DNA from 3 places in the Oerskovia sp. 140933 genome. Region 2 is predicted to be linked to each of the others. Evidence: predicted binding sites of a transcription regulator. Region 2 holds the regulator's gene; each other region holds the start of a gene.
What was found. Region 2 encodes Rex, which represses fermentation and respiration genes when NADH is low (regulators of the CRP and FNR family bind a similar motif). Its sites were predicted from a motif close to CTTGTGAANNNNTTCACAAG; they were not measured.

Region 1 (6,808 bases), on a different contig from region 2:
CGGAGACACGGATCGTGAGCTGAGGGTAGTTCTCGGGGTGCTCCATGGCGTCCTCGAGCGTCTCCTTCACCAGCACGTTGACGTTCATGTGGTAGCCGTCGCCACCGACCGACGCGTCGAGCAGGCCCGCGAGGTTCGCGATCTGCTCCTCCCGGGTACGGCCCAGGCCGCTCGGGACGACCGTGTTGGTCAGCGAGATGCCGTCCTGCGCCTCGTTGTACGGCAGCTTCGCGACCGACAGGGCCGAGGCGAGCATGCCGTGCGTGTCGCGGCCGTTCATCGGGTTGGCACCCGGGGAGAACGGCTCACCTGCACGGCGACCGTCGGGCGTGTTGCCCGTGGCCTTGCCGTAGACGACGTTCGACGTGATGGTCAGGACCGACTGCGTCGGCAGCGCGTCGCGGTACATCTTGTGCGAGCGGATCTTCGACATGAACGACTCGACGAGCTCGACCGCGATCGAGTCGACACGGTCGTCGTCGTTGCCGAAGGCGGGGTACTCGCCCTCGGTCACGTAGTCCACGACGATGCCGCGCTCGTCGAACACCGGCATGACCGTCGCGTACTTGATGGCCGACAGGGAGTCCGCCGCGACCGCGAGGCCTGCGATGCCGCAGGCCATGGTCCGCAGGACCTCCTTGTCGTGGAGGGCCATCTCGAGGCGCTCGTACGCGTACTTGTCGTGCGACCAGTGGATGCAGTTGAGCGCCTCGACGTAGGTCTCGGCGAGCCAGTCCATGGTCTTGTCGAAGCGGGCACGGACGTCGTCGTAGTCGAGGGGCTGGCCCTCGGGCACGGGGGCCACGACCGGCGAGACCTGCTTGCCCGTGACCTCGTCCTTGCCGCCGTTGATGGCGTAGAGGAGCGTCTTGGCCAGGTTCACGCGGGCGCCGAAGAACTGCATCTGCTTGCCGACCGCCATGGGCGAGACGCAGCAGGCGATCGCGGCGTCGTCACCCCAGGCCGGGCGGATCTGCTCGTCCGACTCGTACTGGACGGCCGAGGTGTCGATCGAGACCTTGGCGCAGAAGTCCTTGAACCCCTGCGGCAGGCGCGGGCTCCAGAAGACCGTCATGTTGGGCTCGGGGGCCGGGCCCAGGTTGTACAGCGTCTGCAGGAACCGGAACGAGTTCTTCGTGACGAGCGGACGACCGTCGTCGCCCATGCCGCCGATGGTCTCGGTGACCCACGTCGGGTCGCCCGAGAACAGGGAGTCGTACTCCGGGGTGCGCAGGAAGCGCACGATCCGCAGCTTGATGACGAAGTCGTCGATGATCTCCTGCGCCTGCTCCTCGGTGATGACACCGTTCGCCAGGTCGCGCTCGAGGTACACGTCGAGGAAGGTCGAGGTGCGGCCCAGCGACATCGCGGCGCCGTTCTGCTCCTTGACCGCGGCGAGGTAGCCGAAGTAGAGCCACTGCACGGCCTCGCGGGCGTTGGTGGCGGGACGCGAGATGTCGTAGCCGTAGGAGGCCGCCATCTGCTTGAGCTCGCCGAGCGCGCGGATCTGCTCGGCGTGCTCCTCGCGCTCGCGCACGATCTTCTCGCTGAACGGCTGGGTGTCGAGGTCCAGCTTGTCGAGCTTCTTGGCTGCGATCAGCTGGTCGACGCCGTAGAGCGCGACGCGACGGTAGTCGCCGATGATGCGGCCGCGGCCGTAGGCGTCGGGCAGGCCCGTGATGATGTGCGAGCTGCGCGCGGCGCGGACGTTGGGCGGGTAGACGTCGAAGACGCCCTGGTTGTGGGTCTTGCGGTACTCGCTGAAGACCTTCTTGAGCTCCTGGTCGACCGGGTAGCCGTAGGTCTCGAGGGCCCCCTCGACCATGCGCCATCCGCCGTTGGGCATGATCGCGCGCTTGAGCGGGGCGTCGGTCTGGAGGCCGACGATGACCTCGGCGTCCTTGTCGATGTACCCGGGCGCGTGGGCCGTGATGCCGGCGGGCGTGTGCGGGTCGACGTCGTAGATGCCCTTCTCGCGCTCGACGGGGAACATCTCGGAGAGCTTGGCCCAGATCCCGGTGGTCCGCTCGGTGGGACCGGCAAGGAAGGAGTCGTCACCCTCGTAGGGCGTGTAGTTGCGCTGGATGAAGTCGCGCACGTCGACCGTGTCCTGCCAAGGACCTGCGGTGAAGCCGGCCCAAGCGGGGACGGTCGCGTCGTCCTGGCCGCCAGTGGTGCTGCGAGCCTCGGAAATGCTGGTCATATCACTCTCCTCGACGTCCACGCCGCGCAGCCTGCGCGGCGGGGGTAAAGACCTTGGTCGACGCGGGATCTTCCGTGCCGCCCTGCCGTTCTCCTTCGCCCTTTCAGGCTACGACCCGCAGAGGGTGTCGGCGTGGCAAAGACGCTGTCACCTGGCTCACAGGCCCGGACGTCGAACCGGAGCTCACGACCGGCAGAACGGCGGGATTCCAACCCTTCTAGGGTCTACAACATGCATCTATCCGTCGGCATTCCACCTTGTGACGGTCTTCACATGACCTTTCCTTGGGAGTCCAAGGACCCGACGCCCGGGACCAAGGTCCCTTGCGGGACGACACCGGACATGCCTGGTCGAACCGTCCGACACCGCCCCCACCGTACGGGCCGGGTCGCGCCCGGGCACCTTCGGGGCCCACGACACCCGCACCCCGCCGACGAGCGTGTCGAGGTGCTGCTCGTCGAGGCCCGGTACCGGTGCACCGGACGAGGACGAGCAGCACCTCCCGGCGAGCTGTCCGACACGCCTCGCGACTCCCTATGCGCAACCCCGGGCGGTCTGCCTCGCGCCCCCGCTGCGCACAAGGCGTGCGAACCTCGCCGGGCGATGTGAGACTGCGTCGATGCGAACCATGGGAGTCGAGGAGGAGTTCCTCCTCATCGGGCCCGACGGCGTCCCCACCGCCGTCGCGGCCGAGGTCATCGAGACAGCGAGCACGACCGAGCCCGTCGAGGGAGGGTTGGGGGCGTCGGGCGGCTCACGAGAAGGTCTGCCGGGCGGCGAGCTCGAGCTCGAGCTCATGGAGGAACAGCTCGAGACCGGCACGCACCCGTGCGCGGACCTGTCCGACCTCGCGCGCGAGATCCGGGACGGACGCGCCCGCGCCAACAAGGCGGCGGAGCAGCGCGACGCGCGCATCGTCGCGCTCGGCACGTCGCCCGTGCCCGTGTCCCCCACGACGGTCGGCAAGCTCCGCTACCTGCAGGCACGCGCCGAGTTCGGGCTCACGGCCCGTGAACAGCTCACGGGCGGCTGCCACGTGCACGTCGCGGTCTCCTCGGACACCGAGGGCGTCGCGGTCCTCGACCGCATCGGACCCTGGCTGGCCCCGCTGCTCGCCCTGAGCGCCAACTCGCCCTACTGGCAGGGCGAGGACAGCGGGTACGCGAGCTTCCGGTCCCAGGTGTGGTCGCGGTGGCCGACGGCGGGCCCCGCCCCCTCGTTCGGCACGGCCGAGTCGTACCGCGCCACGGTCGACGCCCTGGTCGCCACGGGCACGATCCTCGACACCGCGATGATCTACTTCGACGCCCGGCTGTCCGCGTCCTACCCGACGGTCGAGATCCGGGTCGCCGACGTGTGCCTCGACGCCGACACCGCGACCCTGCTCGCAGCCCTCGCACGCGGGCTCGTCGAGACCGCCGCACGCGAGGCCGCGGCGGGCACGGCAGCCCCCATGCTGCACCCCGAGCTCCTGCGCACCGCGTCCTGGCGGGCCGGCCGCTCGGGCATCTCGGGCGACCTCGTCTCCCCGCTCACCTGGAAGCCCGCGACCGCGCACGACGTCGTGGGCCAGCTCGTCGCGCACGTGCGCGAGGCGCTCGTCGACACGGGCGACCTCGACGCCGTGACCGAGCTGCTCGGGCGGCTCTGGTCCGACGGCGGCGGCGCGGCCCGTCAGCGGGCGTGGTTCGCCCGCTCGGGCGACCTGCGCGCGGTGACCGAGCGCGCGGCCGAGGCCACGCTGGCCTGAGCACGGGCCCCGGACCGGGCCGACCGGCCGGTGAGTCCCACCCGCGGCACATCGACCACGCTGCGCGCGCGGCGCCGTCGGGCGGGCTGCGTCCCGGCCCAGGACGCCGTCAGGGGCACGGACGGGTGTCCGTGCCCCTGAGGTGGCGTGTCGTGCCCCGAAGGCCGTTCAGACGGCAGCAGGACCGCTCACGGAGGGCTCAGAGCAGCGCGAGCGCCGTCAGGGCGTCGCGCGTGACGTCCTGCGCCGTGAGGCGGTGCACGGCCTTGACCTGGTCGATCGACATGTGGTCGAGGAAGACGGTCGGCAGGCCCAACGGCACGACCGGGACCGTGACGCCGGCCTCGACCGCGCGCTGCCCCAGGAGCGAGCCGATGCCGCCGTCGGCGAGACCGTCCTCGATCGTGACCACGAGGTCGTGCTCACCCGCGAGCTTGACGAGCGCCGAGGGCAGGGGGAGGACCCACGTCGGCGACGCGACCGTGACGTCCACGCCGTGGGCCGCGAGCGCCTCGCCCGCAGCCATCGCGGTGCCCGTCATGGACCCCACGCCCACGAGGAGGACCTTGCGGGTCGTGGTGGCCGGTCCCGCGGTCGTGCCCGTCGCAGCAGGGGCCTTGGCCGTCCTGCTCGGCACGGCGTCGTGCCGCGCGACGACGTCGACGCCGTCGAGCGTCTCGATCGCCGGGATCGGTGCGACGACCGCGCCCTTGGGGTAGCGCACGACCGAGGGCGCGTCGTCGATGTCGACCGCGTGGCGCAGGGCCTCGCGCAGCGTCGCCTCGTCACGCGGAGCCGCAAGGTGCAGACCCGGCACGATCCGCAGCATGGCCATGTCCCACATGCCGTTGTGGCTCGCGCCGTCCTCGCCCGTGATGCCGGCGCGGTCCAGCACGAACGTGACGCCCGCCTTGTGCAGAGCCACGTCCATGAGGACCTGGTCGAACGCGCGGTTGAGGAACGTCGCGTAGACCGCGACCACGGGGTGCAGGCCCGCGAAGGCCATGCCCGCCGCCGAGGTCGCCGCGTGCTGCTCGGCGATGCCGACGTCGAACGTGCGCTCGGGGAAGGCCTCCGCGAAGGGTGCCAGACCCACGGGGTGCAGCATGGCCGCGGTGATCGCCACGACGTCGGGCCGACGGCGACCGATCGAGACGATCTCGTCCGCGAACACCGAGGTCCAGCCGAAGCGCGAGGGGGCGACGGGGAGGCCGGTCTCGGGGTGGATCTGGCCCACGGCGTGGAAGCGGTCGGCGACGTCCTGCTCGGCCGGGGTGTACCCGCGGCCCTTCTCCGTGATGACGTGCACGATCACGGGCGCCCCGTAGGCGCGGGCCCGCACGAACGCGTGCTCGAGGGCCTCGATGTCGTGGCCGTCGACCGGGCCGATGTACTTGATGCCCAGGTCCTCGAACATGCCCTGGGGCGCGACGACGTCCTTGAGGCCCTTCTTGAGCCCGTGCAGCCACTCGTACGCGAAGCGCCCGGGCGCACCCGAGCGCGACAGCGTGCGCTTGCCCCAGTCGAGGAAGTTCTCGTAGCCGCGCGTGGTCCGCAGGGTCGACAGGTGGTGCGCCATGCCGCCGATGGTCGGCGAGTAGGAGCGGCCGTTGTCGTTGACGACGATGACCAGGCGGCGGTCCTGGCTCTCGGCGATGTTGTTGAGCGCCTCCCAGGCCATGCCGCCCGTGAGCGCCCCGTCGCCGATGACGGACACGACGTGGCGGTCCCGCAGCCCGCGCACCACGTTCGCCTTGGCGATCCCGTCGCCCCAGCTCAGCGCGGTCGAGGCGTGCGAGTTCTCGACGATGTCGTGCGGCGACTCGGCACGGCTCGGGTACCCGGACATGCCCTCGCGCTTGCGCAGCGCGGAGAAGTCCTGGCGCCCCGTGAGCAGCTTGTGCACGTACGACTGGTGGCCCGTGTCGAACACGAACGAGTCCTTGGGCGAGTCGAAGACCCGGTGCATGGCGAGCGTCAGCTCGACCACGCCGAGGTTCGGTCCGAGGTGCCCACCCGTGCGGGACACGGCGGAGACGAGGAACTCGCGGATCTCCGCGGCGAGGGTCTCCACCTGCTGGGGGGTCAGCCGCCGGAGGTCCTCCGGTGACGTGATGCTGCTCAACAGGGTCATAACCGCTCCGTTCCGCCTGCCATTCGACTAGCCCGACAACTCTAGGCGCTCCGGGCGGGTGCTCGCGCCCGGAAAGGCCTGATCACGACCTCTGCACGCGCTGGGCACCCGATCCGCCCTCGCCCGGCCGATCGCCTCCGTAGACTGAGGAGGTGCGCTTCCTGCCGGGCCAGCAGCCCACCACAGACCTGACCTACGGCGACGTGTTCCTCGTCCCGTCCCGCTCCGAGATCACCTCGCGCTTCGACGTCGACCTCGCGTCCGACGACGGCACGGGCACCACGATCCCCCTCGTCGTGGCCAACATGACCGCGGTCGCGGGCCGCCGCATGGCCGAGACCGTCGCGCGGCGCGGCGGGATCGTCGTGATCCCGCAGGACGTGCCGACCGACGTCGTCGCGGACGTGGTCGCCGACGTCAAGGGCAAGGACCCGGTCATCGAGACCCCGGTCGTGGTCTCCCCCACGGACACCGTGCACACCGCGCTGACGCTGATCGGCAAGCGGTCGCACGGCGCGGCCGTGGTGCTCGACGGCGACCGTCCCGTGGGGGTCGTGACCGAGGCCGACTGCCTGGGCGTCGACCGCTTCACGCAGGTCCAGCAGGTCATGTCCGCGCAGCCGCAGACCGTCGACGCGTCGGTCGTGTCAGGTCCTGGCGGTCTGCAGGCCGCGTTCGACGAGCTGCACCGCTCGCGGCGCAAGGTCGCCCCGGTCGTGCG
Region 2 (6,808 bases):
GCCCAGGCTGTAGGCGATGCCCAGGATCGCCCCGCGACCCGCGGTGGCCTCCTCGAGGGACAGCGCCATGACCGCCGTGAGCGTCGGGCCGATGCAGGGCGCCCAGCCCAGGCCGAACACGATGCCCAGGAGCGGTGCACCCCAGATTCCCGCGGTGGGGCTCAGGTGCAGGCGACGGTCCCGCTGGAGGAAGGGCATCGCGCCCATGAACGCGAAGCCCATGAGGATCACGAAGACCCCGATGACCCGCGTGATGACGTCCTCCCAGTGCTTGACGTGCACGCCGACGGCCCCGGCGGCGACCATGAGCAGGACGAAGACGAGCGTGAAGCCGGCCACGAAGAGCCCGACGCCCGCCGCGACCCGCCACCGGCCCGGTGCCCGCGCGGTCCGCACCGCCGTGCTGCCGCTGCCGCCCGACCGCTGCACCCCGGTCGCGCCGGCGTTCGCCGCCGCCAGCCCGCTCACGTACCCGACGTAGCCGGGGACGAGGGGCAGGACGCAGGGCGAGGCGAACGACACGAGCCCCGCGAGGATCGCCACAGGGACCGCGAGCAGCATCGAGCCGCTCCACACCGTCGCGGCGAAGGTGAAGCCGAGGTCACCGGCGAGCACGAGGGGACCCATGCGTCAGGCGCTCTCGGCGAGCAGGTCGTCGACGATGGCACCGAGCGTCGAGCCCTCGGCACGCCCGATGACGCGCGCGGCGACGCGGCCCTCGCGGTCGAGCACGACGGTCGTCGGGACGGCCTGCAGCGGGACCGAGCCCTCGAGCGCAGCGATGGCCTCGCCGCGCGTGTCCTCGATCGACGGGTAGGGCACCTCGAACGTGCGCTCGAACGCGAGCGCGGCGCCCGCGTCGTCGGTGCTGTTGATGCCGAGCACGTGCACGCCCTCGGGGCCGCGGTCGTTGGCGAGCGCGACCAGGTCCGGCGCCTCGGCGCGGCAGGGCGCGCACGACGCGTACCAGGTGTTGATGACGACCACGTCGCCCAGCCACTCGGTCGTGTCGACCGCGCCGCCCTCGAAGTCGGTGCCCGTCAGCGCGACGGGCTCGTCGCGGTCGGAGACCTCCCAGGTCTTGACCGAGCCGTCGCCCGAGACGTAGCCCTGCCCCACGACGTCGTCGGGGCTCGTGGCCCCGGACTCCTGGGAGCAGCCGGTGAGGACCAGGCCGAGCGCGACGAGGGCGGCGGTACCGAGGGTGAGCGTGCCGGCGGACCGGCGCCCGTGGGCGAGCGCGCGACCGTCCCGGGCACGGAAGGGGTGGATCATGGCAGAACTTTCTCCCACGTGCCTGGGCACAACCTGGGAAGGACCTGGCGGGTCACGCTCCCGAGACCTTCGCCGCCCCCGGGAGCAGGTCCGCGACCGGCTCGGTGTAGTGGATCCCGACGAGGCGGTCACCCTCGAAGCGCAGCGACGTGAGCGACGCGAGCGAGCACTGACGGTTGCGCGGGTCGTGCCACAGGCGCTTGCCCTCGAACGCCAGGCGGGAGATCCAGATGGGGAGCTGGTGGCTCACGAGCACGACCTCGCGCCCCTCGGCCTGGGCCCGGGCGTCGTGGATCGCGGCGTGCATGCGCGCGACCTGCTGCTTGTAGGGTTCGCCCCAGGACGGACGCAGGGGGTTCCACAGGTAGGGCCAGTGCCCGGGGTGGCGCAGCGAGCCGTCGCCCACCCCGAACTTCATCCCCTCGAAGTGGTTGCCTGCCTCGATGAGGCGCTCGTCGGTCCCGAGGGGCAGCCCGAAGGCCTCGGCCACCGGCGTCGCCGTCTCCTGCGCCCGCTGCAGCGGGGAGGCGATGACCAGGGCGACGTCGAAGGGCTCGGGGGCGACGTCGTCGGGCAGCGCGGGTGCGCCCTCGACGGGCTTGCCCGACAGGTGCCCCGCGACGCGGCGCGCCATCGTGTGCCCGAGCTCCGAGAGGTGGTAGCCGGGGATTCGACCGTAGAGGATGCCGTCCGGGTTGAAGACTTCACCGTGACGCATGAGGTGGACCGTGGTTGCGACCATGCGGACCAGTGTCCCAAAGTTCTGCGCCGCGCGGTGCACCGGGGCGGCGTGCTCCCCGACACAGGAATCTCCGGTGCCGGACGGCCAGGGGCCGGCGCCGGCTACTGGTCGCGCTCGTCCGCGAGCCGGCAGGCCTCCCCGATCGCCGCCATGGCCTCGCCGAGGTTCTGCAGCTGCGTGGGCGTCAGGACGTCGACCATGAGGCGACGCACCGCGGTCACGTGCCCGGGTGCGGAGGCCACGAGCTCGGCGTGGCCCGCGTCGGTCATGACGCAGTTCACACCGCGCCGGTCGTCCGCGTCGGCGGTCCGGCGCACCAGGCCGCGCTGCTCCATGCGGTGCACGGTGTGGGTGACGCGGGACCGCGAACGGGCCAGGCCGTCGGCGAGCGCCGACATGCGCATGGTGTGGTCGCGGGCCTCGGAGAGCCGCACGAGGAGCTCGTACTCGCCGAGCGTGAGCGAGGAGTGCTCCTCGTGGTCCCTGCTCAGGGCCTCGACGAAGCGGGCCGTCCCGTCGAGGTACTGGCGCCACGAGAGCTGCTGGGCGTCGTCGAGCCATGGCGTGCCCTGCGCCGCGATCGTGAACCTGTCCTGCTGAACCGTCATCTCCGCCTCATCCGTCACGCCCCGCCGTCCGAACAATCCTCCCATTCTCCCACCCGGGGAACGATCCGCCCGACGGGAGCCACTCGTCAGGGAATAGAGGGAAGAGGGCTTGCGTTGATGCGTTCGTATGAAGTTGAATCTTCAACTAGTGGCGCGCCGACGGTGCGCCTGACGCATACGCACCACGACATCCAGGAGACACTCATGGCCACGACCCTTCCCGCCGGACTGACCGCAGGCACCTACACGATCGACCCCTCGCACTCGCAGGCGACCTTCACGGTCCGCCACGCAGGCATCTCGAAGGTTCGCGGCTCGCTCGCGATCGCCGAGGGCACCGTGAACATCGGCGACGACGTCGAGTCGTCCAACGTGGTCGCGGCGATCGACGCCAAGTCGGTCAACACCGGTGACGCAGGGCGCGACGGGCACCTCCAGTCGGCCGACTTCTGGGACGCCGAGAAGAACCCGACCTGGAACTTCGTCTCGACCGCGGTCGAGGCCGACGACGACGACTTCGTCATCGAGGGCGACCTGACCATCAACGGCGTGACCAAGCCGGTCAAGCTCGAGACCGAGTTCACGGGCACCGCCGTCGACGCCTACGGCAACTCGCGCGCCGGGTTCGAGGCCACGACCGAGGTCTCCCGCAAGGAGTTCGGCCTGACCTGGAACGTGGCCCTCGAGGCCGGCGGCGTGCTCGTCGGCGACAAGATCAAGATCGCGCTCGACCTCTCCGCCATCAAGCAGGCCTGAGCCTCCCGCACCACCGGCGGGCAGCACGGACCGACGGCGCGGAGCGCCCCGGACCCACGCGGCCCCGCCACCACCAGGAGCCGGCGCCCCCTCACGGGGCGCCGGCTCCTGCGCTGCCCGGGGGCGCGGACGCCGCCCCGGGGCGGGCGGACCGGCAGGGCTCGGCGGCATCCGCCTCGCCCGACGGGCTAGGGCTGGGCCGCGGGTTCCTCGGTGGCCTCCACCGCGTCCGACGGCGTCGACCCGCTCTCCGCGAGCGCCCGCGCCTGCGCGTGGAACGCCAGGATCTGCAGCTCGCTGCCGACGTCGACCGACCGCACGATCACGTCCTCGGGGAGCTGGAGCGCTCGCGGGGCGAAGTTGAGGATCTCCCGGACCCCCGCCGCGACGACGCGCTCCGCGACCTCCTGCGCGACGTGCGCCGGGGTCGCCAGGACCACGATCGTCACGTTCTCCCGCGCGAAGACCTCCTCCAGCGCGTCGATGTGCTCGATCACGAGACCGGCGGCCTCGGTGCCGACCACGCCGGGCGACGCGTCGAGCAGGGCCGCGACCTCGAAGCCACGCGTCCCGTACCCCGAGTAGTTCGCGAGCGCGTGCCCCAGGGAGCCGATGCCGACGATCGCGATCCGGTGCTCGTCCTCGACGCCCAGCGCCGAGGTGATGTACGTCGCGAGCGAGTCGACCACGTAGCCCACGCCGCGCGTCCCGTACGACCCCAGGAACGACAGGTCCTTGCGCAGCTGTGCGGAGCCGACGCCCGCGAGCTCGGCGAGCTCGGTCGACGACGTCGTCTCCACCCCGCGCCCCTCGAGGTCGCGCAGCGCGCGCAGGTACGCGGGGAGCCGCGCCACGGTCGCTCCAGGAATGCCGGTATCACCCAGGGTCTCTGCCACCCGAACCACCCATGCTTCGTCATGTCGTCGTCGTTGACGCTCTCGCTGTCCTGCTGTCTCGGATCATCCCAGGCGCCCGGCCCGGGTGCGGCACCTCAGCCGGTGGCGCGCCGTCGCGAGAGCGCTCGGGCGAGCCGCGCGCCGTCGACCTGCCAGAACCCCTGCTGGACACCGTCCACGGTCACGACGGGGACGTAGTCACCGTACTGCGCGGCGAGCGCCCCGGTCGGGTCGCCGTCGACGTCGACCTCGGCCCAGGCGACGCCCTGGTCCGCGCACACCGACTCGACGACCTCACGGGCCACCTCGCACAGGTGGCACCCGTCGCGCCCGTAGAGCACGACGCGCGCTGGCGCGCTCGTGACGGGGTCTGCGGCGGCTCCTGCTGCCGGTCCGGGGACCTGTGCAGCGGCGGGTTCTGCGGGGCTCACGCCCCCAGCCTACGCATCTCGGACAGTGCGTCGCACCGGCCCTCCGACGTCGCGCCGCGTGAGCGTCGTCGGCAGGTGTCGGTACGCGCCGATAGAGTGGGCGCCATGCCGACGTCTGCTCCTGGGTCCAACCATCCCACGGCGGCCTTCTTCGACGTCGACAACACGATCATCCGAGGCGCCAGCTCGTTCCACCTGGCCAGGGCGCTGTACCAGCGCGGGTTCTTCTCCACGCCGGACCTCGTGACGTTCGCGGCGCACCAGGCCCGCTACCTCCTCCTCGGGGAGAACAAGCGCCAGATCGACCAGGTCCGCACGCGGGCCCTGGACCTCGTCGCGGGCCGCTCGGTCGCGGAGGTCGTCGCGATCGGCGAGGAGGTCTACGACCAGGTCCTCTCGCTGCGCATCTTCCCCGGCACCCAGAAGCTCCTCGACGAGCACATCGCCGCCGGCCACCAGGTGTGGCTCGTGTCCGCGACCCCCCTGGAGATCGGACAGCTCATCGCCCGTCGCCTGGGCGTCACGGGTGCGTTGGGCACGGTCGCCGAGCACGAGGACGGCCTGTACACGGGCCGGCTCGTGGGCGACATGATGCACGGGCGGGCCAAGGCCGCAGGGGTCCGCGAGCTCGCCGAGCTCCACGGGATCGACCTGTCGGCCTCCTACGCCTACGGCGACTCGCTCAACGACGTGACCATGATGCAGGCCGTGGGCCACCCCTGCGCGATCAACCCGGACGCGCGCCTGCGACGGCACGCCAAGGACGTCGGCTGGCCCATCCGCGAGTTCCGGGGCCGGCGCCGCCGCGTCGCGAACCGTGGGCTCAAGACCGCGAGCTGGGCCGGGGCCGCATGGGTCCTGGGGCTCGTGCTCCGCTCGATCCGGCGGTCCCTCAAGGGGCGCGCGGGGCTCTGAGGCGGTGGTCTCCCCCGGAGATCGATCGTTGTCGGCACCCGGTGGGACGATCCGTCGATGCTGACGCTCTTCGACCGCGACCTCGGCCTCCACTACGGCTTCTTCCACATCTGCGACCCGAGGGACGGGCCACCGATCGGCCTCGGGACGGACGGTCAGGCCAACGGCCTGTGCGGGGTCCCCGGCCCGGGGAGCGTCTCGATGCAGACCGGTCTGCACACCGGGCACGCGCCCCTCAGGATCGAGCTCCACGGGGACGAGCCTGCGGTCGACCCCGCCTGGGAGGAGATCGTGGAGGTCTCGTTCACGCCGGTCGACGGCCAGCTCGCCCTCATGTCGTTCGACGACGGGGCGGACCTCGAGGTCCCGGCCCTCGGGCCGCTGCGCGTCCGCTACTGCGCGTCGCGGATGAACGAGGCCGCCCGCCAGGACACCATCCTGGACGGCGAGCCCACGATCGACCGGTACCTCGTCCAGCTGTGGCCGGCGGCGCACGCCCCCGACACGGTCGTCCGGGTCACGAGCGACGTCGCCCGCCGCGCGCACGCCAGCACGCCGCCCCCGCCGTGAGCGGCCTGGCCGGACGGCGGACGGCGGACGGCGCACGCGCGCGGACCGTCGCCGGCGACGCGAAGAGCCCGGCACCCCTCAGGGACGCCGGGCTCTCGCGACACCGTGCGCGTGACCGCGCAGCGCTGCTACTTCTTGTTGCGACGCTGGTGGCGCGTCTTGCGAAGCAGCTTGCGGTGCTTCTTCTTGGCCATACGCTTGCGGCGCTTCTTGATGACGGAGCCCATGGGTCCTCACAATGCTGGATCGGTGTGCGATCGGGATCGCCCCGATCATGGTGGTCCACGGCTGATCGGGAACCGACCAACACGAGAAAAAGTCCGTCTCCTAGACTACCTGCTCCCGGCCGGTCGCCCGAAATCGACGCGGGGTGACGTCGTCGGGCCTGGTGGGACGCCGCTCCCGCCCCCGCCGTGAGGCGCTCGCCCCGCCGCAGGACCGCCTCAGTCGAAGTGCGCGTCGAGGCCCAGCAGCGGGAAGACGGCCTTGCGGGTCGCGACCACCGCGCGGTCGACCTCGTCCTCGGGGTCGTACCCCTTGTCCCACGCGCTGAACTCGACGTCCCCGTCCCCCATGAGCTCGGGCGTCTCGCGGTGCGCGACGGCGCTGATGTGG
Region 3 (6,808 bases), on a different contig from region 2:
CGGCTTCCACGAGACGTGGCGCATCCACCACGCCGAGGAGGCGTACGGGTTCGCCGAGGTCGGGCAGACGATCGTCAACGTGCCCGACGTCAAGATCATCCGGCTCTACGTCGACGACGAGCCGCTCCTGCTGCCCGTCGCGGACCTGGTCTCCTACGAGCGGTCGCTCGACATGGCCGACGGCGTGCTGCGCCGCGAGCTGCTGTGGCGCACGCCGTCGGGCAAGCGGGTGCTCGTGAAGTCCGAGCGCATGGTCTCGTTCGTCGAGCGGCACCTGGCCGTCATCACGTTCGAGGTCACGATGCTCGACGAGCCCGCGCCGATCGCGATCTCCTCCCAGATCCTCAACCGGCAGGACGGGCAGGACGAGTACCACGTCCCGTCGGCCGCGATGGGGCAGGGGTTCGACCCGCGCAAGGCCAACCAGTTCACCGAGCGGGTCCTGCAGCCGCAGGTGCAGTGGGGCGACGACGAGCGCCTGGTCCTGTCCTACCGCTGCACCAACTCGGGCATGACGCTCGCGGTCGCCACGGACGACGAGCTCGTCACCGAGAACACGCACGACGTGCGCACCCAGGTGGACGAGGACCTGGCCAAGCACGTCTACCGGATCCAGGCCGAGCCGGGCAAGCCGGTCCGGCTCACCAAGACCGTGGCCTACCACACGTCGCGCGGGGTGCCCGCGCGCGAGCTGATCGACCGCTGCCGCCGCACGCTCGACCGCGTGCGCGAGGAGGGCGTCGCGTTCCAGCACGCCGAGCAGCGCGAGTTCCTCGACGAGTTCTGGGCCCGGTCCGACGTCGAGATCCCCGGCCAGCCGGAGATCCAGCAGGCCGTGCGCTGGAACATCTTCCAGCTCGCCCAGGCGACGGTCCGTGCCGAGGGCAGCGGCGTGCCCGCCAAGGGGCTCACGGGCACCGGCTACGGCGGCCACTACTTCTGGGACACCGAGATCTACGTGCTCCCGTTCCTGACGTACACGAGCCCCTGGTACGCGCGCAACGCGCTGCGCTTCCGCTACCAGATGCTCGACGCCGCCCGCCGCCGTGCGAGCCAGCTCTCGCAGGCGGGCGCCCTGTTCCCGTGGCGGACGATCAACGGCGAGGAGGCCTCGGCGTACTACGCCGCGGGCACCGCGCAGTACCACATCGACGCCGACGTGGCCTACGCCCTCATGCAGTACGTGCGGGCCACGGGGGACCAGGACTTCCTGGAGCGCGAGGGCGTCGACATCCTCGTGGAGACCGCGCGCATGTGGGCGGACCTCGGCTTCTGGCGGGCCAACGGGGACGACCACTTCCACATCCACGGCGTCACCGGGCCGGACGAGTACACGACGGTCGTCAACGACAACCTCTTCACCAACGTCATGGCCCGCTTCAACCTGCGGGTCGCGGCCGAGACCCTCGAGTCCATGCGCCGCGACGCGCCGCACGACTACGAACGCCTCGTGATCCGCCTCGGCGTCTCCGAGGAGGAGACCGCGGAGTGGTTGCGCGCCGCGGAGCACATGTCGATCCCCTACGCCGAGCACCTGGGCATCCACCCGCAGGACTCGCACTTCCTGGAGCGCGAGATCTGGAACCTCGCGGCGACGCCCGCGACCAAGCGGCCGCTGCTGCTGCACTACCACCCGCTGGTCATCTACCGGTACCAGGTGCTCAAGCAGGCCGACGTGGTCCTCGCGCTGTTCCTCCAGGGGAGCGAGTTCACGCCCGAGGAGAAGCTCGCCGACTTCGAGTACTACGACCCGTTGACCACGGGGGACTCGACGCTCTCCGGCGTGGTCCAGTCGATCATCGCGGCCGAGGTCGGGTACCACGAGCTCGCGCTCGAGTACTTCACGTCGTCGCTGCTCGTGGACCTCGAGAACCGTCATGCGAACGCGGCCGACGGCGTGCACGTCGCCTCGGCCGGCGGGACCTGGTCGGCGCTCGCCTTCGGGTTCGGGGGGATGCGCGACGACTGCGGGCGGATCAGCTTCGACCCGCGGCTGCCGCAGTCGTGGGAGTCGCTCACGTTCCGCGTGATGCTGCACGGGGCCCGGCTCAAGGTCACGATCACGACCGACTCGATCACGTTCGTGTGCGAGACGGGTGAGAGCGCCGAGGTGCACGTGCGGGGCAAGGTCGTGCGCGTCGTGGCGGGCGAGCCCGTGACGGTCGCCCTCGACGGGCACGGCCCCGTGCTCAAGGGCACCCCGAGCCTGCGCGACCTGACGGGCAACCGGCGCGAGGACGGGACGCTCATCACGGCCACGGTGCCGCACTCGTAGGTCGCGGAGCGGTCCTGCGGCGAGCCGCCGTCTCGCTCGGGACGCGGCGGCTCGGCGTCAGCCCAGCTGCTCGCGCAGGAAGCGGTAGTGGATCGCGGCCATGTGCGCGGCCTGGGCGTTGTTCGCGGCGCCGCCGTGACCACCCTCGATGTTCTCGTAGTAGGTCACGTCCTTGCCGGCCGCGAGCATCTTCGCGGCGAGCTTGCGGGCGTGCCCGGGGTGGACGCGGTCGTCCTTGGTCGACGTCGTGAAGAGCACGGGCGGGTACTCGCGCTCGGGGTCGAACAGGTGGTACGGCGAGAACGTCCGGATGAACTCCCACTGCTCCGGGTCGTCGGGGTCGCCGTACTCGGCCGCCCAGGACGCGCCCGCGAGCAGGTGCGTGTAGCGCCGCATGTCGAGCAGCGGGACGCCCACGATCACGGCGCCGAACAGCTCGGGGTACTGCGTGAGCATGTTGCCCGCGAGAAGGCCGCCGTTGCTGCGGCCCTCCATGCCGAGGTGCTCGGGGGTCGTGATGCCCCGGGCGACGAGGTCGCGTGCGACGGCCGCGAAGTCCTCGTAGGCCTTGTGGCGCTTCGACCTGAGGGCCGCCTGGTGCCAGGCCGGGCCGTACTCGCCGCCGCCGCGGATGTTCGCGACGACGTACACGCCGCCGTCGGCCAGCCACGCGCGCCCCAGGCCCCCCGAGTAGCCGGGGGTCAGGGAGATCTCGAAGCCGCCGTAGCCGTAGAGCAGCGTGGGCGCGGCGCCCACGCGTGCGCCCTCGGCGTGGTCGGCGTCACCGCGTGCGGCACCCGCCTCCGGCCGGACGAGCTCCTCGCGCCCGACGACGAAGTACGGGACGCGCGTGCCGTCGTCGGACACCGCGAAGTGCTGGTCGATGACCAGGCCGCTCGCGTCGAAGAAGGCGGGCCCGGACTTGAGGACCTCGGGCGGGGTTCCCGCGCCCACGGACAGCAGTGAGAGCGTCGAGGGCGTGAGGTAGTCGGTCGTGACGAGCCAGACGTCGTCGCTGTCCTCGGAGTCGACCGCGCCCACGACGACCGTGCCGATGCTCGGCAGGCCGGGCAGCTCGCCGCGGGTCCACGGTGCGTCCACGCTCTCGGCGGGAGGGGGTGGCGTCAGCACGTGCAGCCGGTTCTTGACGTCGTCGAGCACGTTGACCACGAGGTGGTGGGCGGTCCACGTCGCCCCCGCGAGCGAGGTCGTGGGCGTGGGCTCGAACAGGATGGTGAAGCCGCGCGCCCCGGCGAGGAAGTCCTCGAGGCGGGTCGCGAGCAAGGAGCCCGAGAGGTAGGTGGTGCCGCCGACGGTCCAGTCGTCGCGCAGCTCGACGAGCATCCACTCCCGCTTGACGCCGACCTCGGCCGAACGCGGGACGTCGATCCTGACGAGCGTCTCGGACGGGGTTCCCGCGTCCTGGACGAGGTACGTCTCGCTGTCGTAGAACGCGATCGAGCGGCCCACGAAGTCACGTTCGTAGCCGGGGGAGTGGGTGCGCCAGGCGGAGATGTACATGTCCTCGGGCTCGCCCTCGTACACGACGGTGGCCTCGGTCACGGGGGTGCCACGGCGCCACCGCTTGACGATCCGGGGGTACCCCGAGGGGGTCATGGAGCCCGGCCCGAAGTCGGTGTAGACGTACACGGTGTCGGCGTCGATCCAGCCGAGGCCGCCCTTGGACTCCTCGCGGTAGAACCCGCCGTCCTCCGGCGCGACGAACTGCTTCGTCACGAGGTCGAACTCGCGGGTCACGTCGGCGTCGGAGCCGCCGGGGGACAGGTCGATCAGCGCGTGCCGCCATGCGCCGCCCGGGGCGGGCCGCAGGACGCTCGCGCCGTGCCAGACCCAGCTCCGGCCCTCGGCCTCGCCCAGGGCGTCGAGGTCGAGCACGAGCTCCCACTCGGGGTGGTCCGTGCGGTAGGAGTCGAGCGTCGTCCGGCGCCAGATGCCGCGCTCGTGCTGCGCGTCGCGCCAGAAGTTGTAGTAGTGCTCACCGATCTTGGAGACGTCCGGGATCTTGTCGTCGGAGTCGAGGACCTCGCGGATCGCCTGCTCGGTCGCGGCGAACTCGGCCGTGGCCTCGATCGTGGCCGCGGTCTCGGCGTTGCGCCCCTGGACCCAGGTGAGCGCCTCGCGGCCCTCGACCTCCTCGAGCCACAGGTACGGGTCGTGCGGCACGGCCGGTGGTGCGTCGGTCGGGTCCATCGTGTCGTTCTCAGCACTCATGCCGAACACCCTAGGCGACGCGGTCCGGGGGTCGGGAACGGGGCCCGGTCCGTCGTCCGGGTGGGCCGCCGTGGGGGCGGGCGTCCGACGGGCGAGACGAACCGACGAGGCTCTTGCATCTAAGCGCACCTTGTGAAAGTATTCACAAGCAAGGGAACGACAGACGCAGACCCGGCCGCTCGGGTCACTGGAGGAGCAACGTGAGCAGCACGAGCAAGGCCCCCGCCAAGCCCCCCGTCGGAGTCAGCGAGATCGACGCCCTCGTCGACCGCGGTCTCAAGGCGCTCAAGCAGTACGACGCCTACACCCAGGAAGACATCGACCGCATCGTGAAGAAGGCGTCCGTCGCGGCGCTCCACGAGCACGGTCGCCTCGCGCAGCTCGCGGTCTCCGAGACCGGCCGCGGAGTCTTCGAGGACAAGGCCACCAAGAACATCTTCGCCTGCGAGCACGTGCCGAACTCGATGGCCAACCTCAAGACGGTCGGCGTCATCGGACGCGACGACCTCACGGGCATCGTCGAGATCGCCGAGCCGGTCGGCGTCGTCGCGGGCATCACCCCGGTCACGAACCCGACGTCGACCGCGATCTTCAAGGCGCTCATCGCGCTCAAGACGCGCAACCCGATCATCTTCGCGTTCCACCCCGGCGCCCAGCAGTGCTCGGTCGCCGCAGCCCGCGTGGTGCGGGACGCCGCGGTCGCGGAGGGCGCCCCCGAGGACTGCATCCAGTGGGTCGAGCAGCCCTCGCTCGAGGCGACCTCTGCCCTCATGAACCACGACGGCGTCGCGCTCATCCTCGCGACGGGCGGCAACGCGATGGTCCGCGCCGCCTACTCGGCGGGCAAGCCGGCACTGGGCGTCGGCGCGGGCAACGTCCCCGCCTACATCGAGAAGACCGCCAAGCTCGGCCGCGCGGTCAACGACGTCGTCCTGTCGAAGGGCTTCGACAACGGCATGGTGTGCGCCTCGGAGCAGGCCGTCATCCTCGACACCGAGATCTACGACGCGGCCCTGGCCGAGTTCGCCCACATGCACGCCTACCTCGCGAACCCCGAGGAGAAGGCCAAGCTCGAGCGCTTCATCTTCGGGGTCGAGGCCGGCGGCGCGAACTGCGCGGGCGCCAAGCTCAACGCCTCGATCGTGGGCAAGAGCCCGCAGTGGATCGCCGAGCAGGCGGGCTTCTCCGTCCCGGACGACACCTCGATCATCCTCGCGGAGTGCGCCCAGGTCGGTCCGGCCGAGCCGCTGACGCGCGAGAAGCTCAGCCCGGTCCTCGCGGTGCTGCGCGCCGAGTCGACGAACCACGGCATCACGCTCGCCGAGCAGATGGTCGAGTTCGACGGCCTGGGCCACTCAGGTGCGATCCACACCGAGGACAAGGCCGTCGCGGAGGAGTTCGGCCAGCGCGTCAAGGCCGTCCGCATCCTGTGGAACCAGCCCTCGGCGCTCGGCGGCATCGGTGACATCTACAACGCGCTGATCCCCTCGCTGACGCTCGGGTGCGGCTCGTACGGGCACAACTCGGTGTCGAACAACGTGTCGGCCGTCAACCTCATCAACGTCAAGCGGATCGGACGTCGGAACAACAACATGCAGTGGTTCAAGATCCCGCCGAAGACGTACTTCGAGCCGAACTCGATCCAGTACCTGGCCCAGATGCCCGACGTCGAGCGCGTCACCATCGTCACGGACAAGGTCATGAGCCAGATCGGGATCGTCGACAAGGTCCTCGACGTCCTGGGCCGGCGCCCGAACAAGGTCTCGATCCAGATCATGGACCAGGTCGAGCCCGAGCCGAGCGTCGAGACGGTCGAGAAGGGCGCGGAGATGATGCGCGACTTCAAGCCCGACACGATCGTCGCGATCGGCGGCGGTTCGCCCATGGACGCAGCCAAGGTCATGTGGCTCAAGTACGAGCACCCGGAGATGGCGTTCTCGGACCTGCGCGAGAAGTTCTTCGACGTCCGCAAGCGCGCGTTCAAGTTCCCGACGCTCGGTGACCTGGCCAAGCTCGTCTGCATCCCGACGTCGTCGGGCACGGGCTCCGAGGTCACGCCGTTCGCGGTCATCACGGACCACGCGACCGGGTACAAGTACCCCCTCGCCGACTATGCGCTGACCCCGTCGGTCGCGATCATCGACCCGGTCCTGACGGCGACCATGCCCGCCAAGCTCGCGGCCGACTCGGGCTTCGACGCCCTGACGCACGCGACCGAGGCCTACGTCTCGGTCTACGCGAACGACTTCACGGACGGCCTGGCGCTGCACGCGATCAAGCTGGTCTTCGAGCACATCGAGG

Region 1: pflB (formate C-acetyltransferase) is a predicted target of Rex. The motif match lies at 2,460-2,479, and genes of this name have one in related genera.
Region 3: adhE (bifunctional acetaldehyde-CoA/alcohol dehydrogenase) is a predicted target of Rex. The motif match lies at 4,637-4,656, and genes of this name have one in related genera.

Annotation. Positions count from the first base shown of each region.
Region 1 is NZ_JAMXIO010000019.1:35,679-42,486, reverse strand. It holds gene pflB (formate C-acetyltransferase) at 1-2,203, opposite strand, end outside; gene NHG27_RS11485 (carboxylate-amine ligase) at 2,823-3,953, shown strand; gene dxs (1-deoxy-D-xylulose-5-phosphate synthase) at 4,153-6,087, opposite strand; gene guaB1 (GMP reductase) at 6,240-6,808, shown strand, end outside.
Region 2 is NZ_JAMXIO010000005.1:40,803-47,610, forward strand. It holds gene NHG27_RS04390 (cytochrome c biogenesis CcdA family protein) at 1-627, opposite strand, end outside; gene NHG27_RS04395 (TlpA family protein disulfide reductase) at 631-1,275, opposite strand; gene NHG27_RS04400 (histidine phosphatase family protein) at 1,328-2,017, opposite strand; gene NHG27_RS04405 (MarR family winged helix-turn-helix transcriptional regulator) at 2,119-2,625, opposite strand; gene NHG27_RS04410 (YceI family protein) at 2,830-3,381, shown strand; gene NHG27_RS04415 (redox-sensing transcriptional repressor Rex) at 3,570-4,286, opposite strand; gene NHG27_RS04420 (glutaredoxin family protein) at 4,373-4,708, opposite strand; gene NHG27_RS04425 (HAD family hydrolase) at 4,814-5,623, shown strand; gene NHG27_RS04430 (hypothetical protein) at 5,681-6,193, shown strand; gene NHG27_RS04435 (30S ribosomal protein bS22) at 6,322-6,420, opposite strand; gene NHG27_RS04440 (acetoin utilization protein AcuC) at 6,637-6,808, opposite strand, start outside.
Region 3 is NZ_JAMXIO010000022.1:36,820-43,627, forward strand. It holds gene NHG27_RS12545 (glycoside hydrolase family 65 protein) at 1-2,275, shown strand, start outside; gene NHG27_RS12550 (prolyl oligopeptidase family serine peptidase) at 2,333-4,507, opposite strand; gene adhE (bifunctional acetaldehyde-CoA/alcohol dehydrogenase) at 4,708-6,808, shown strand, end outside.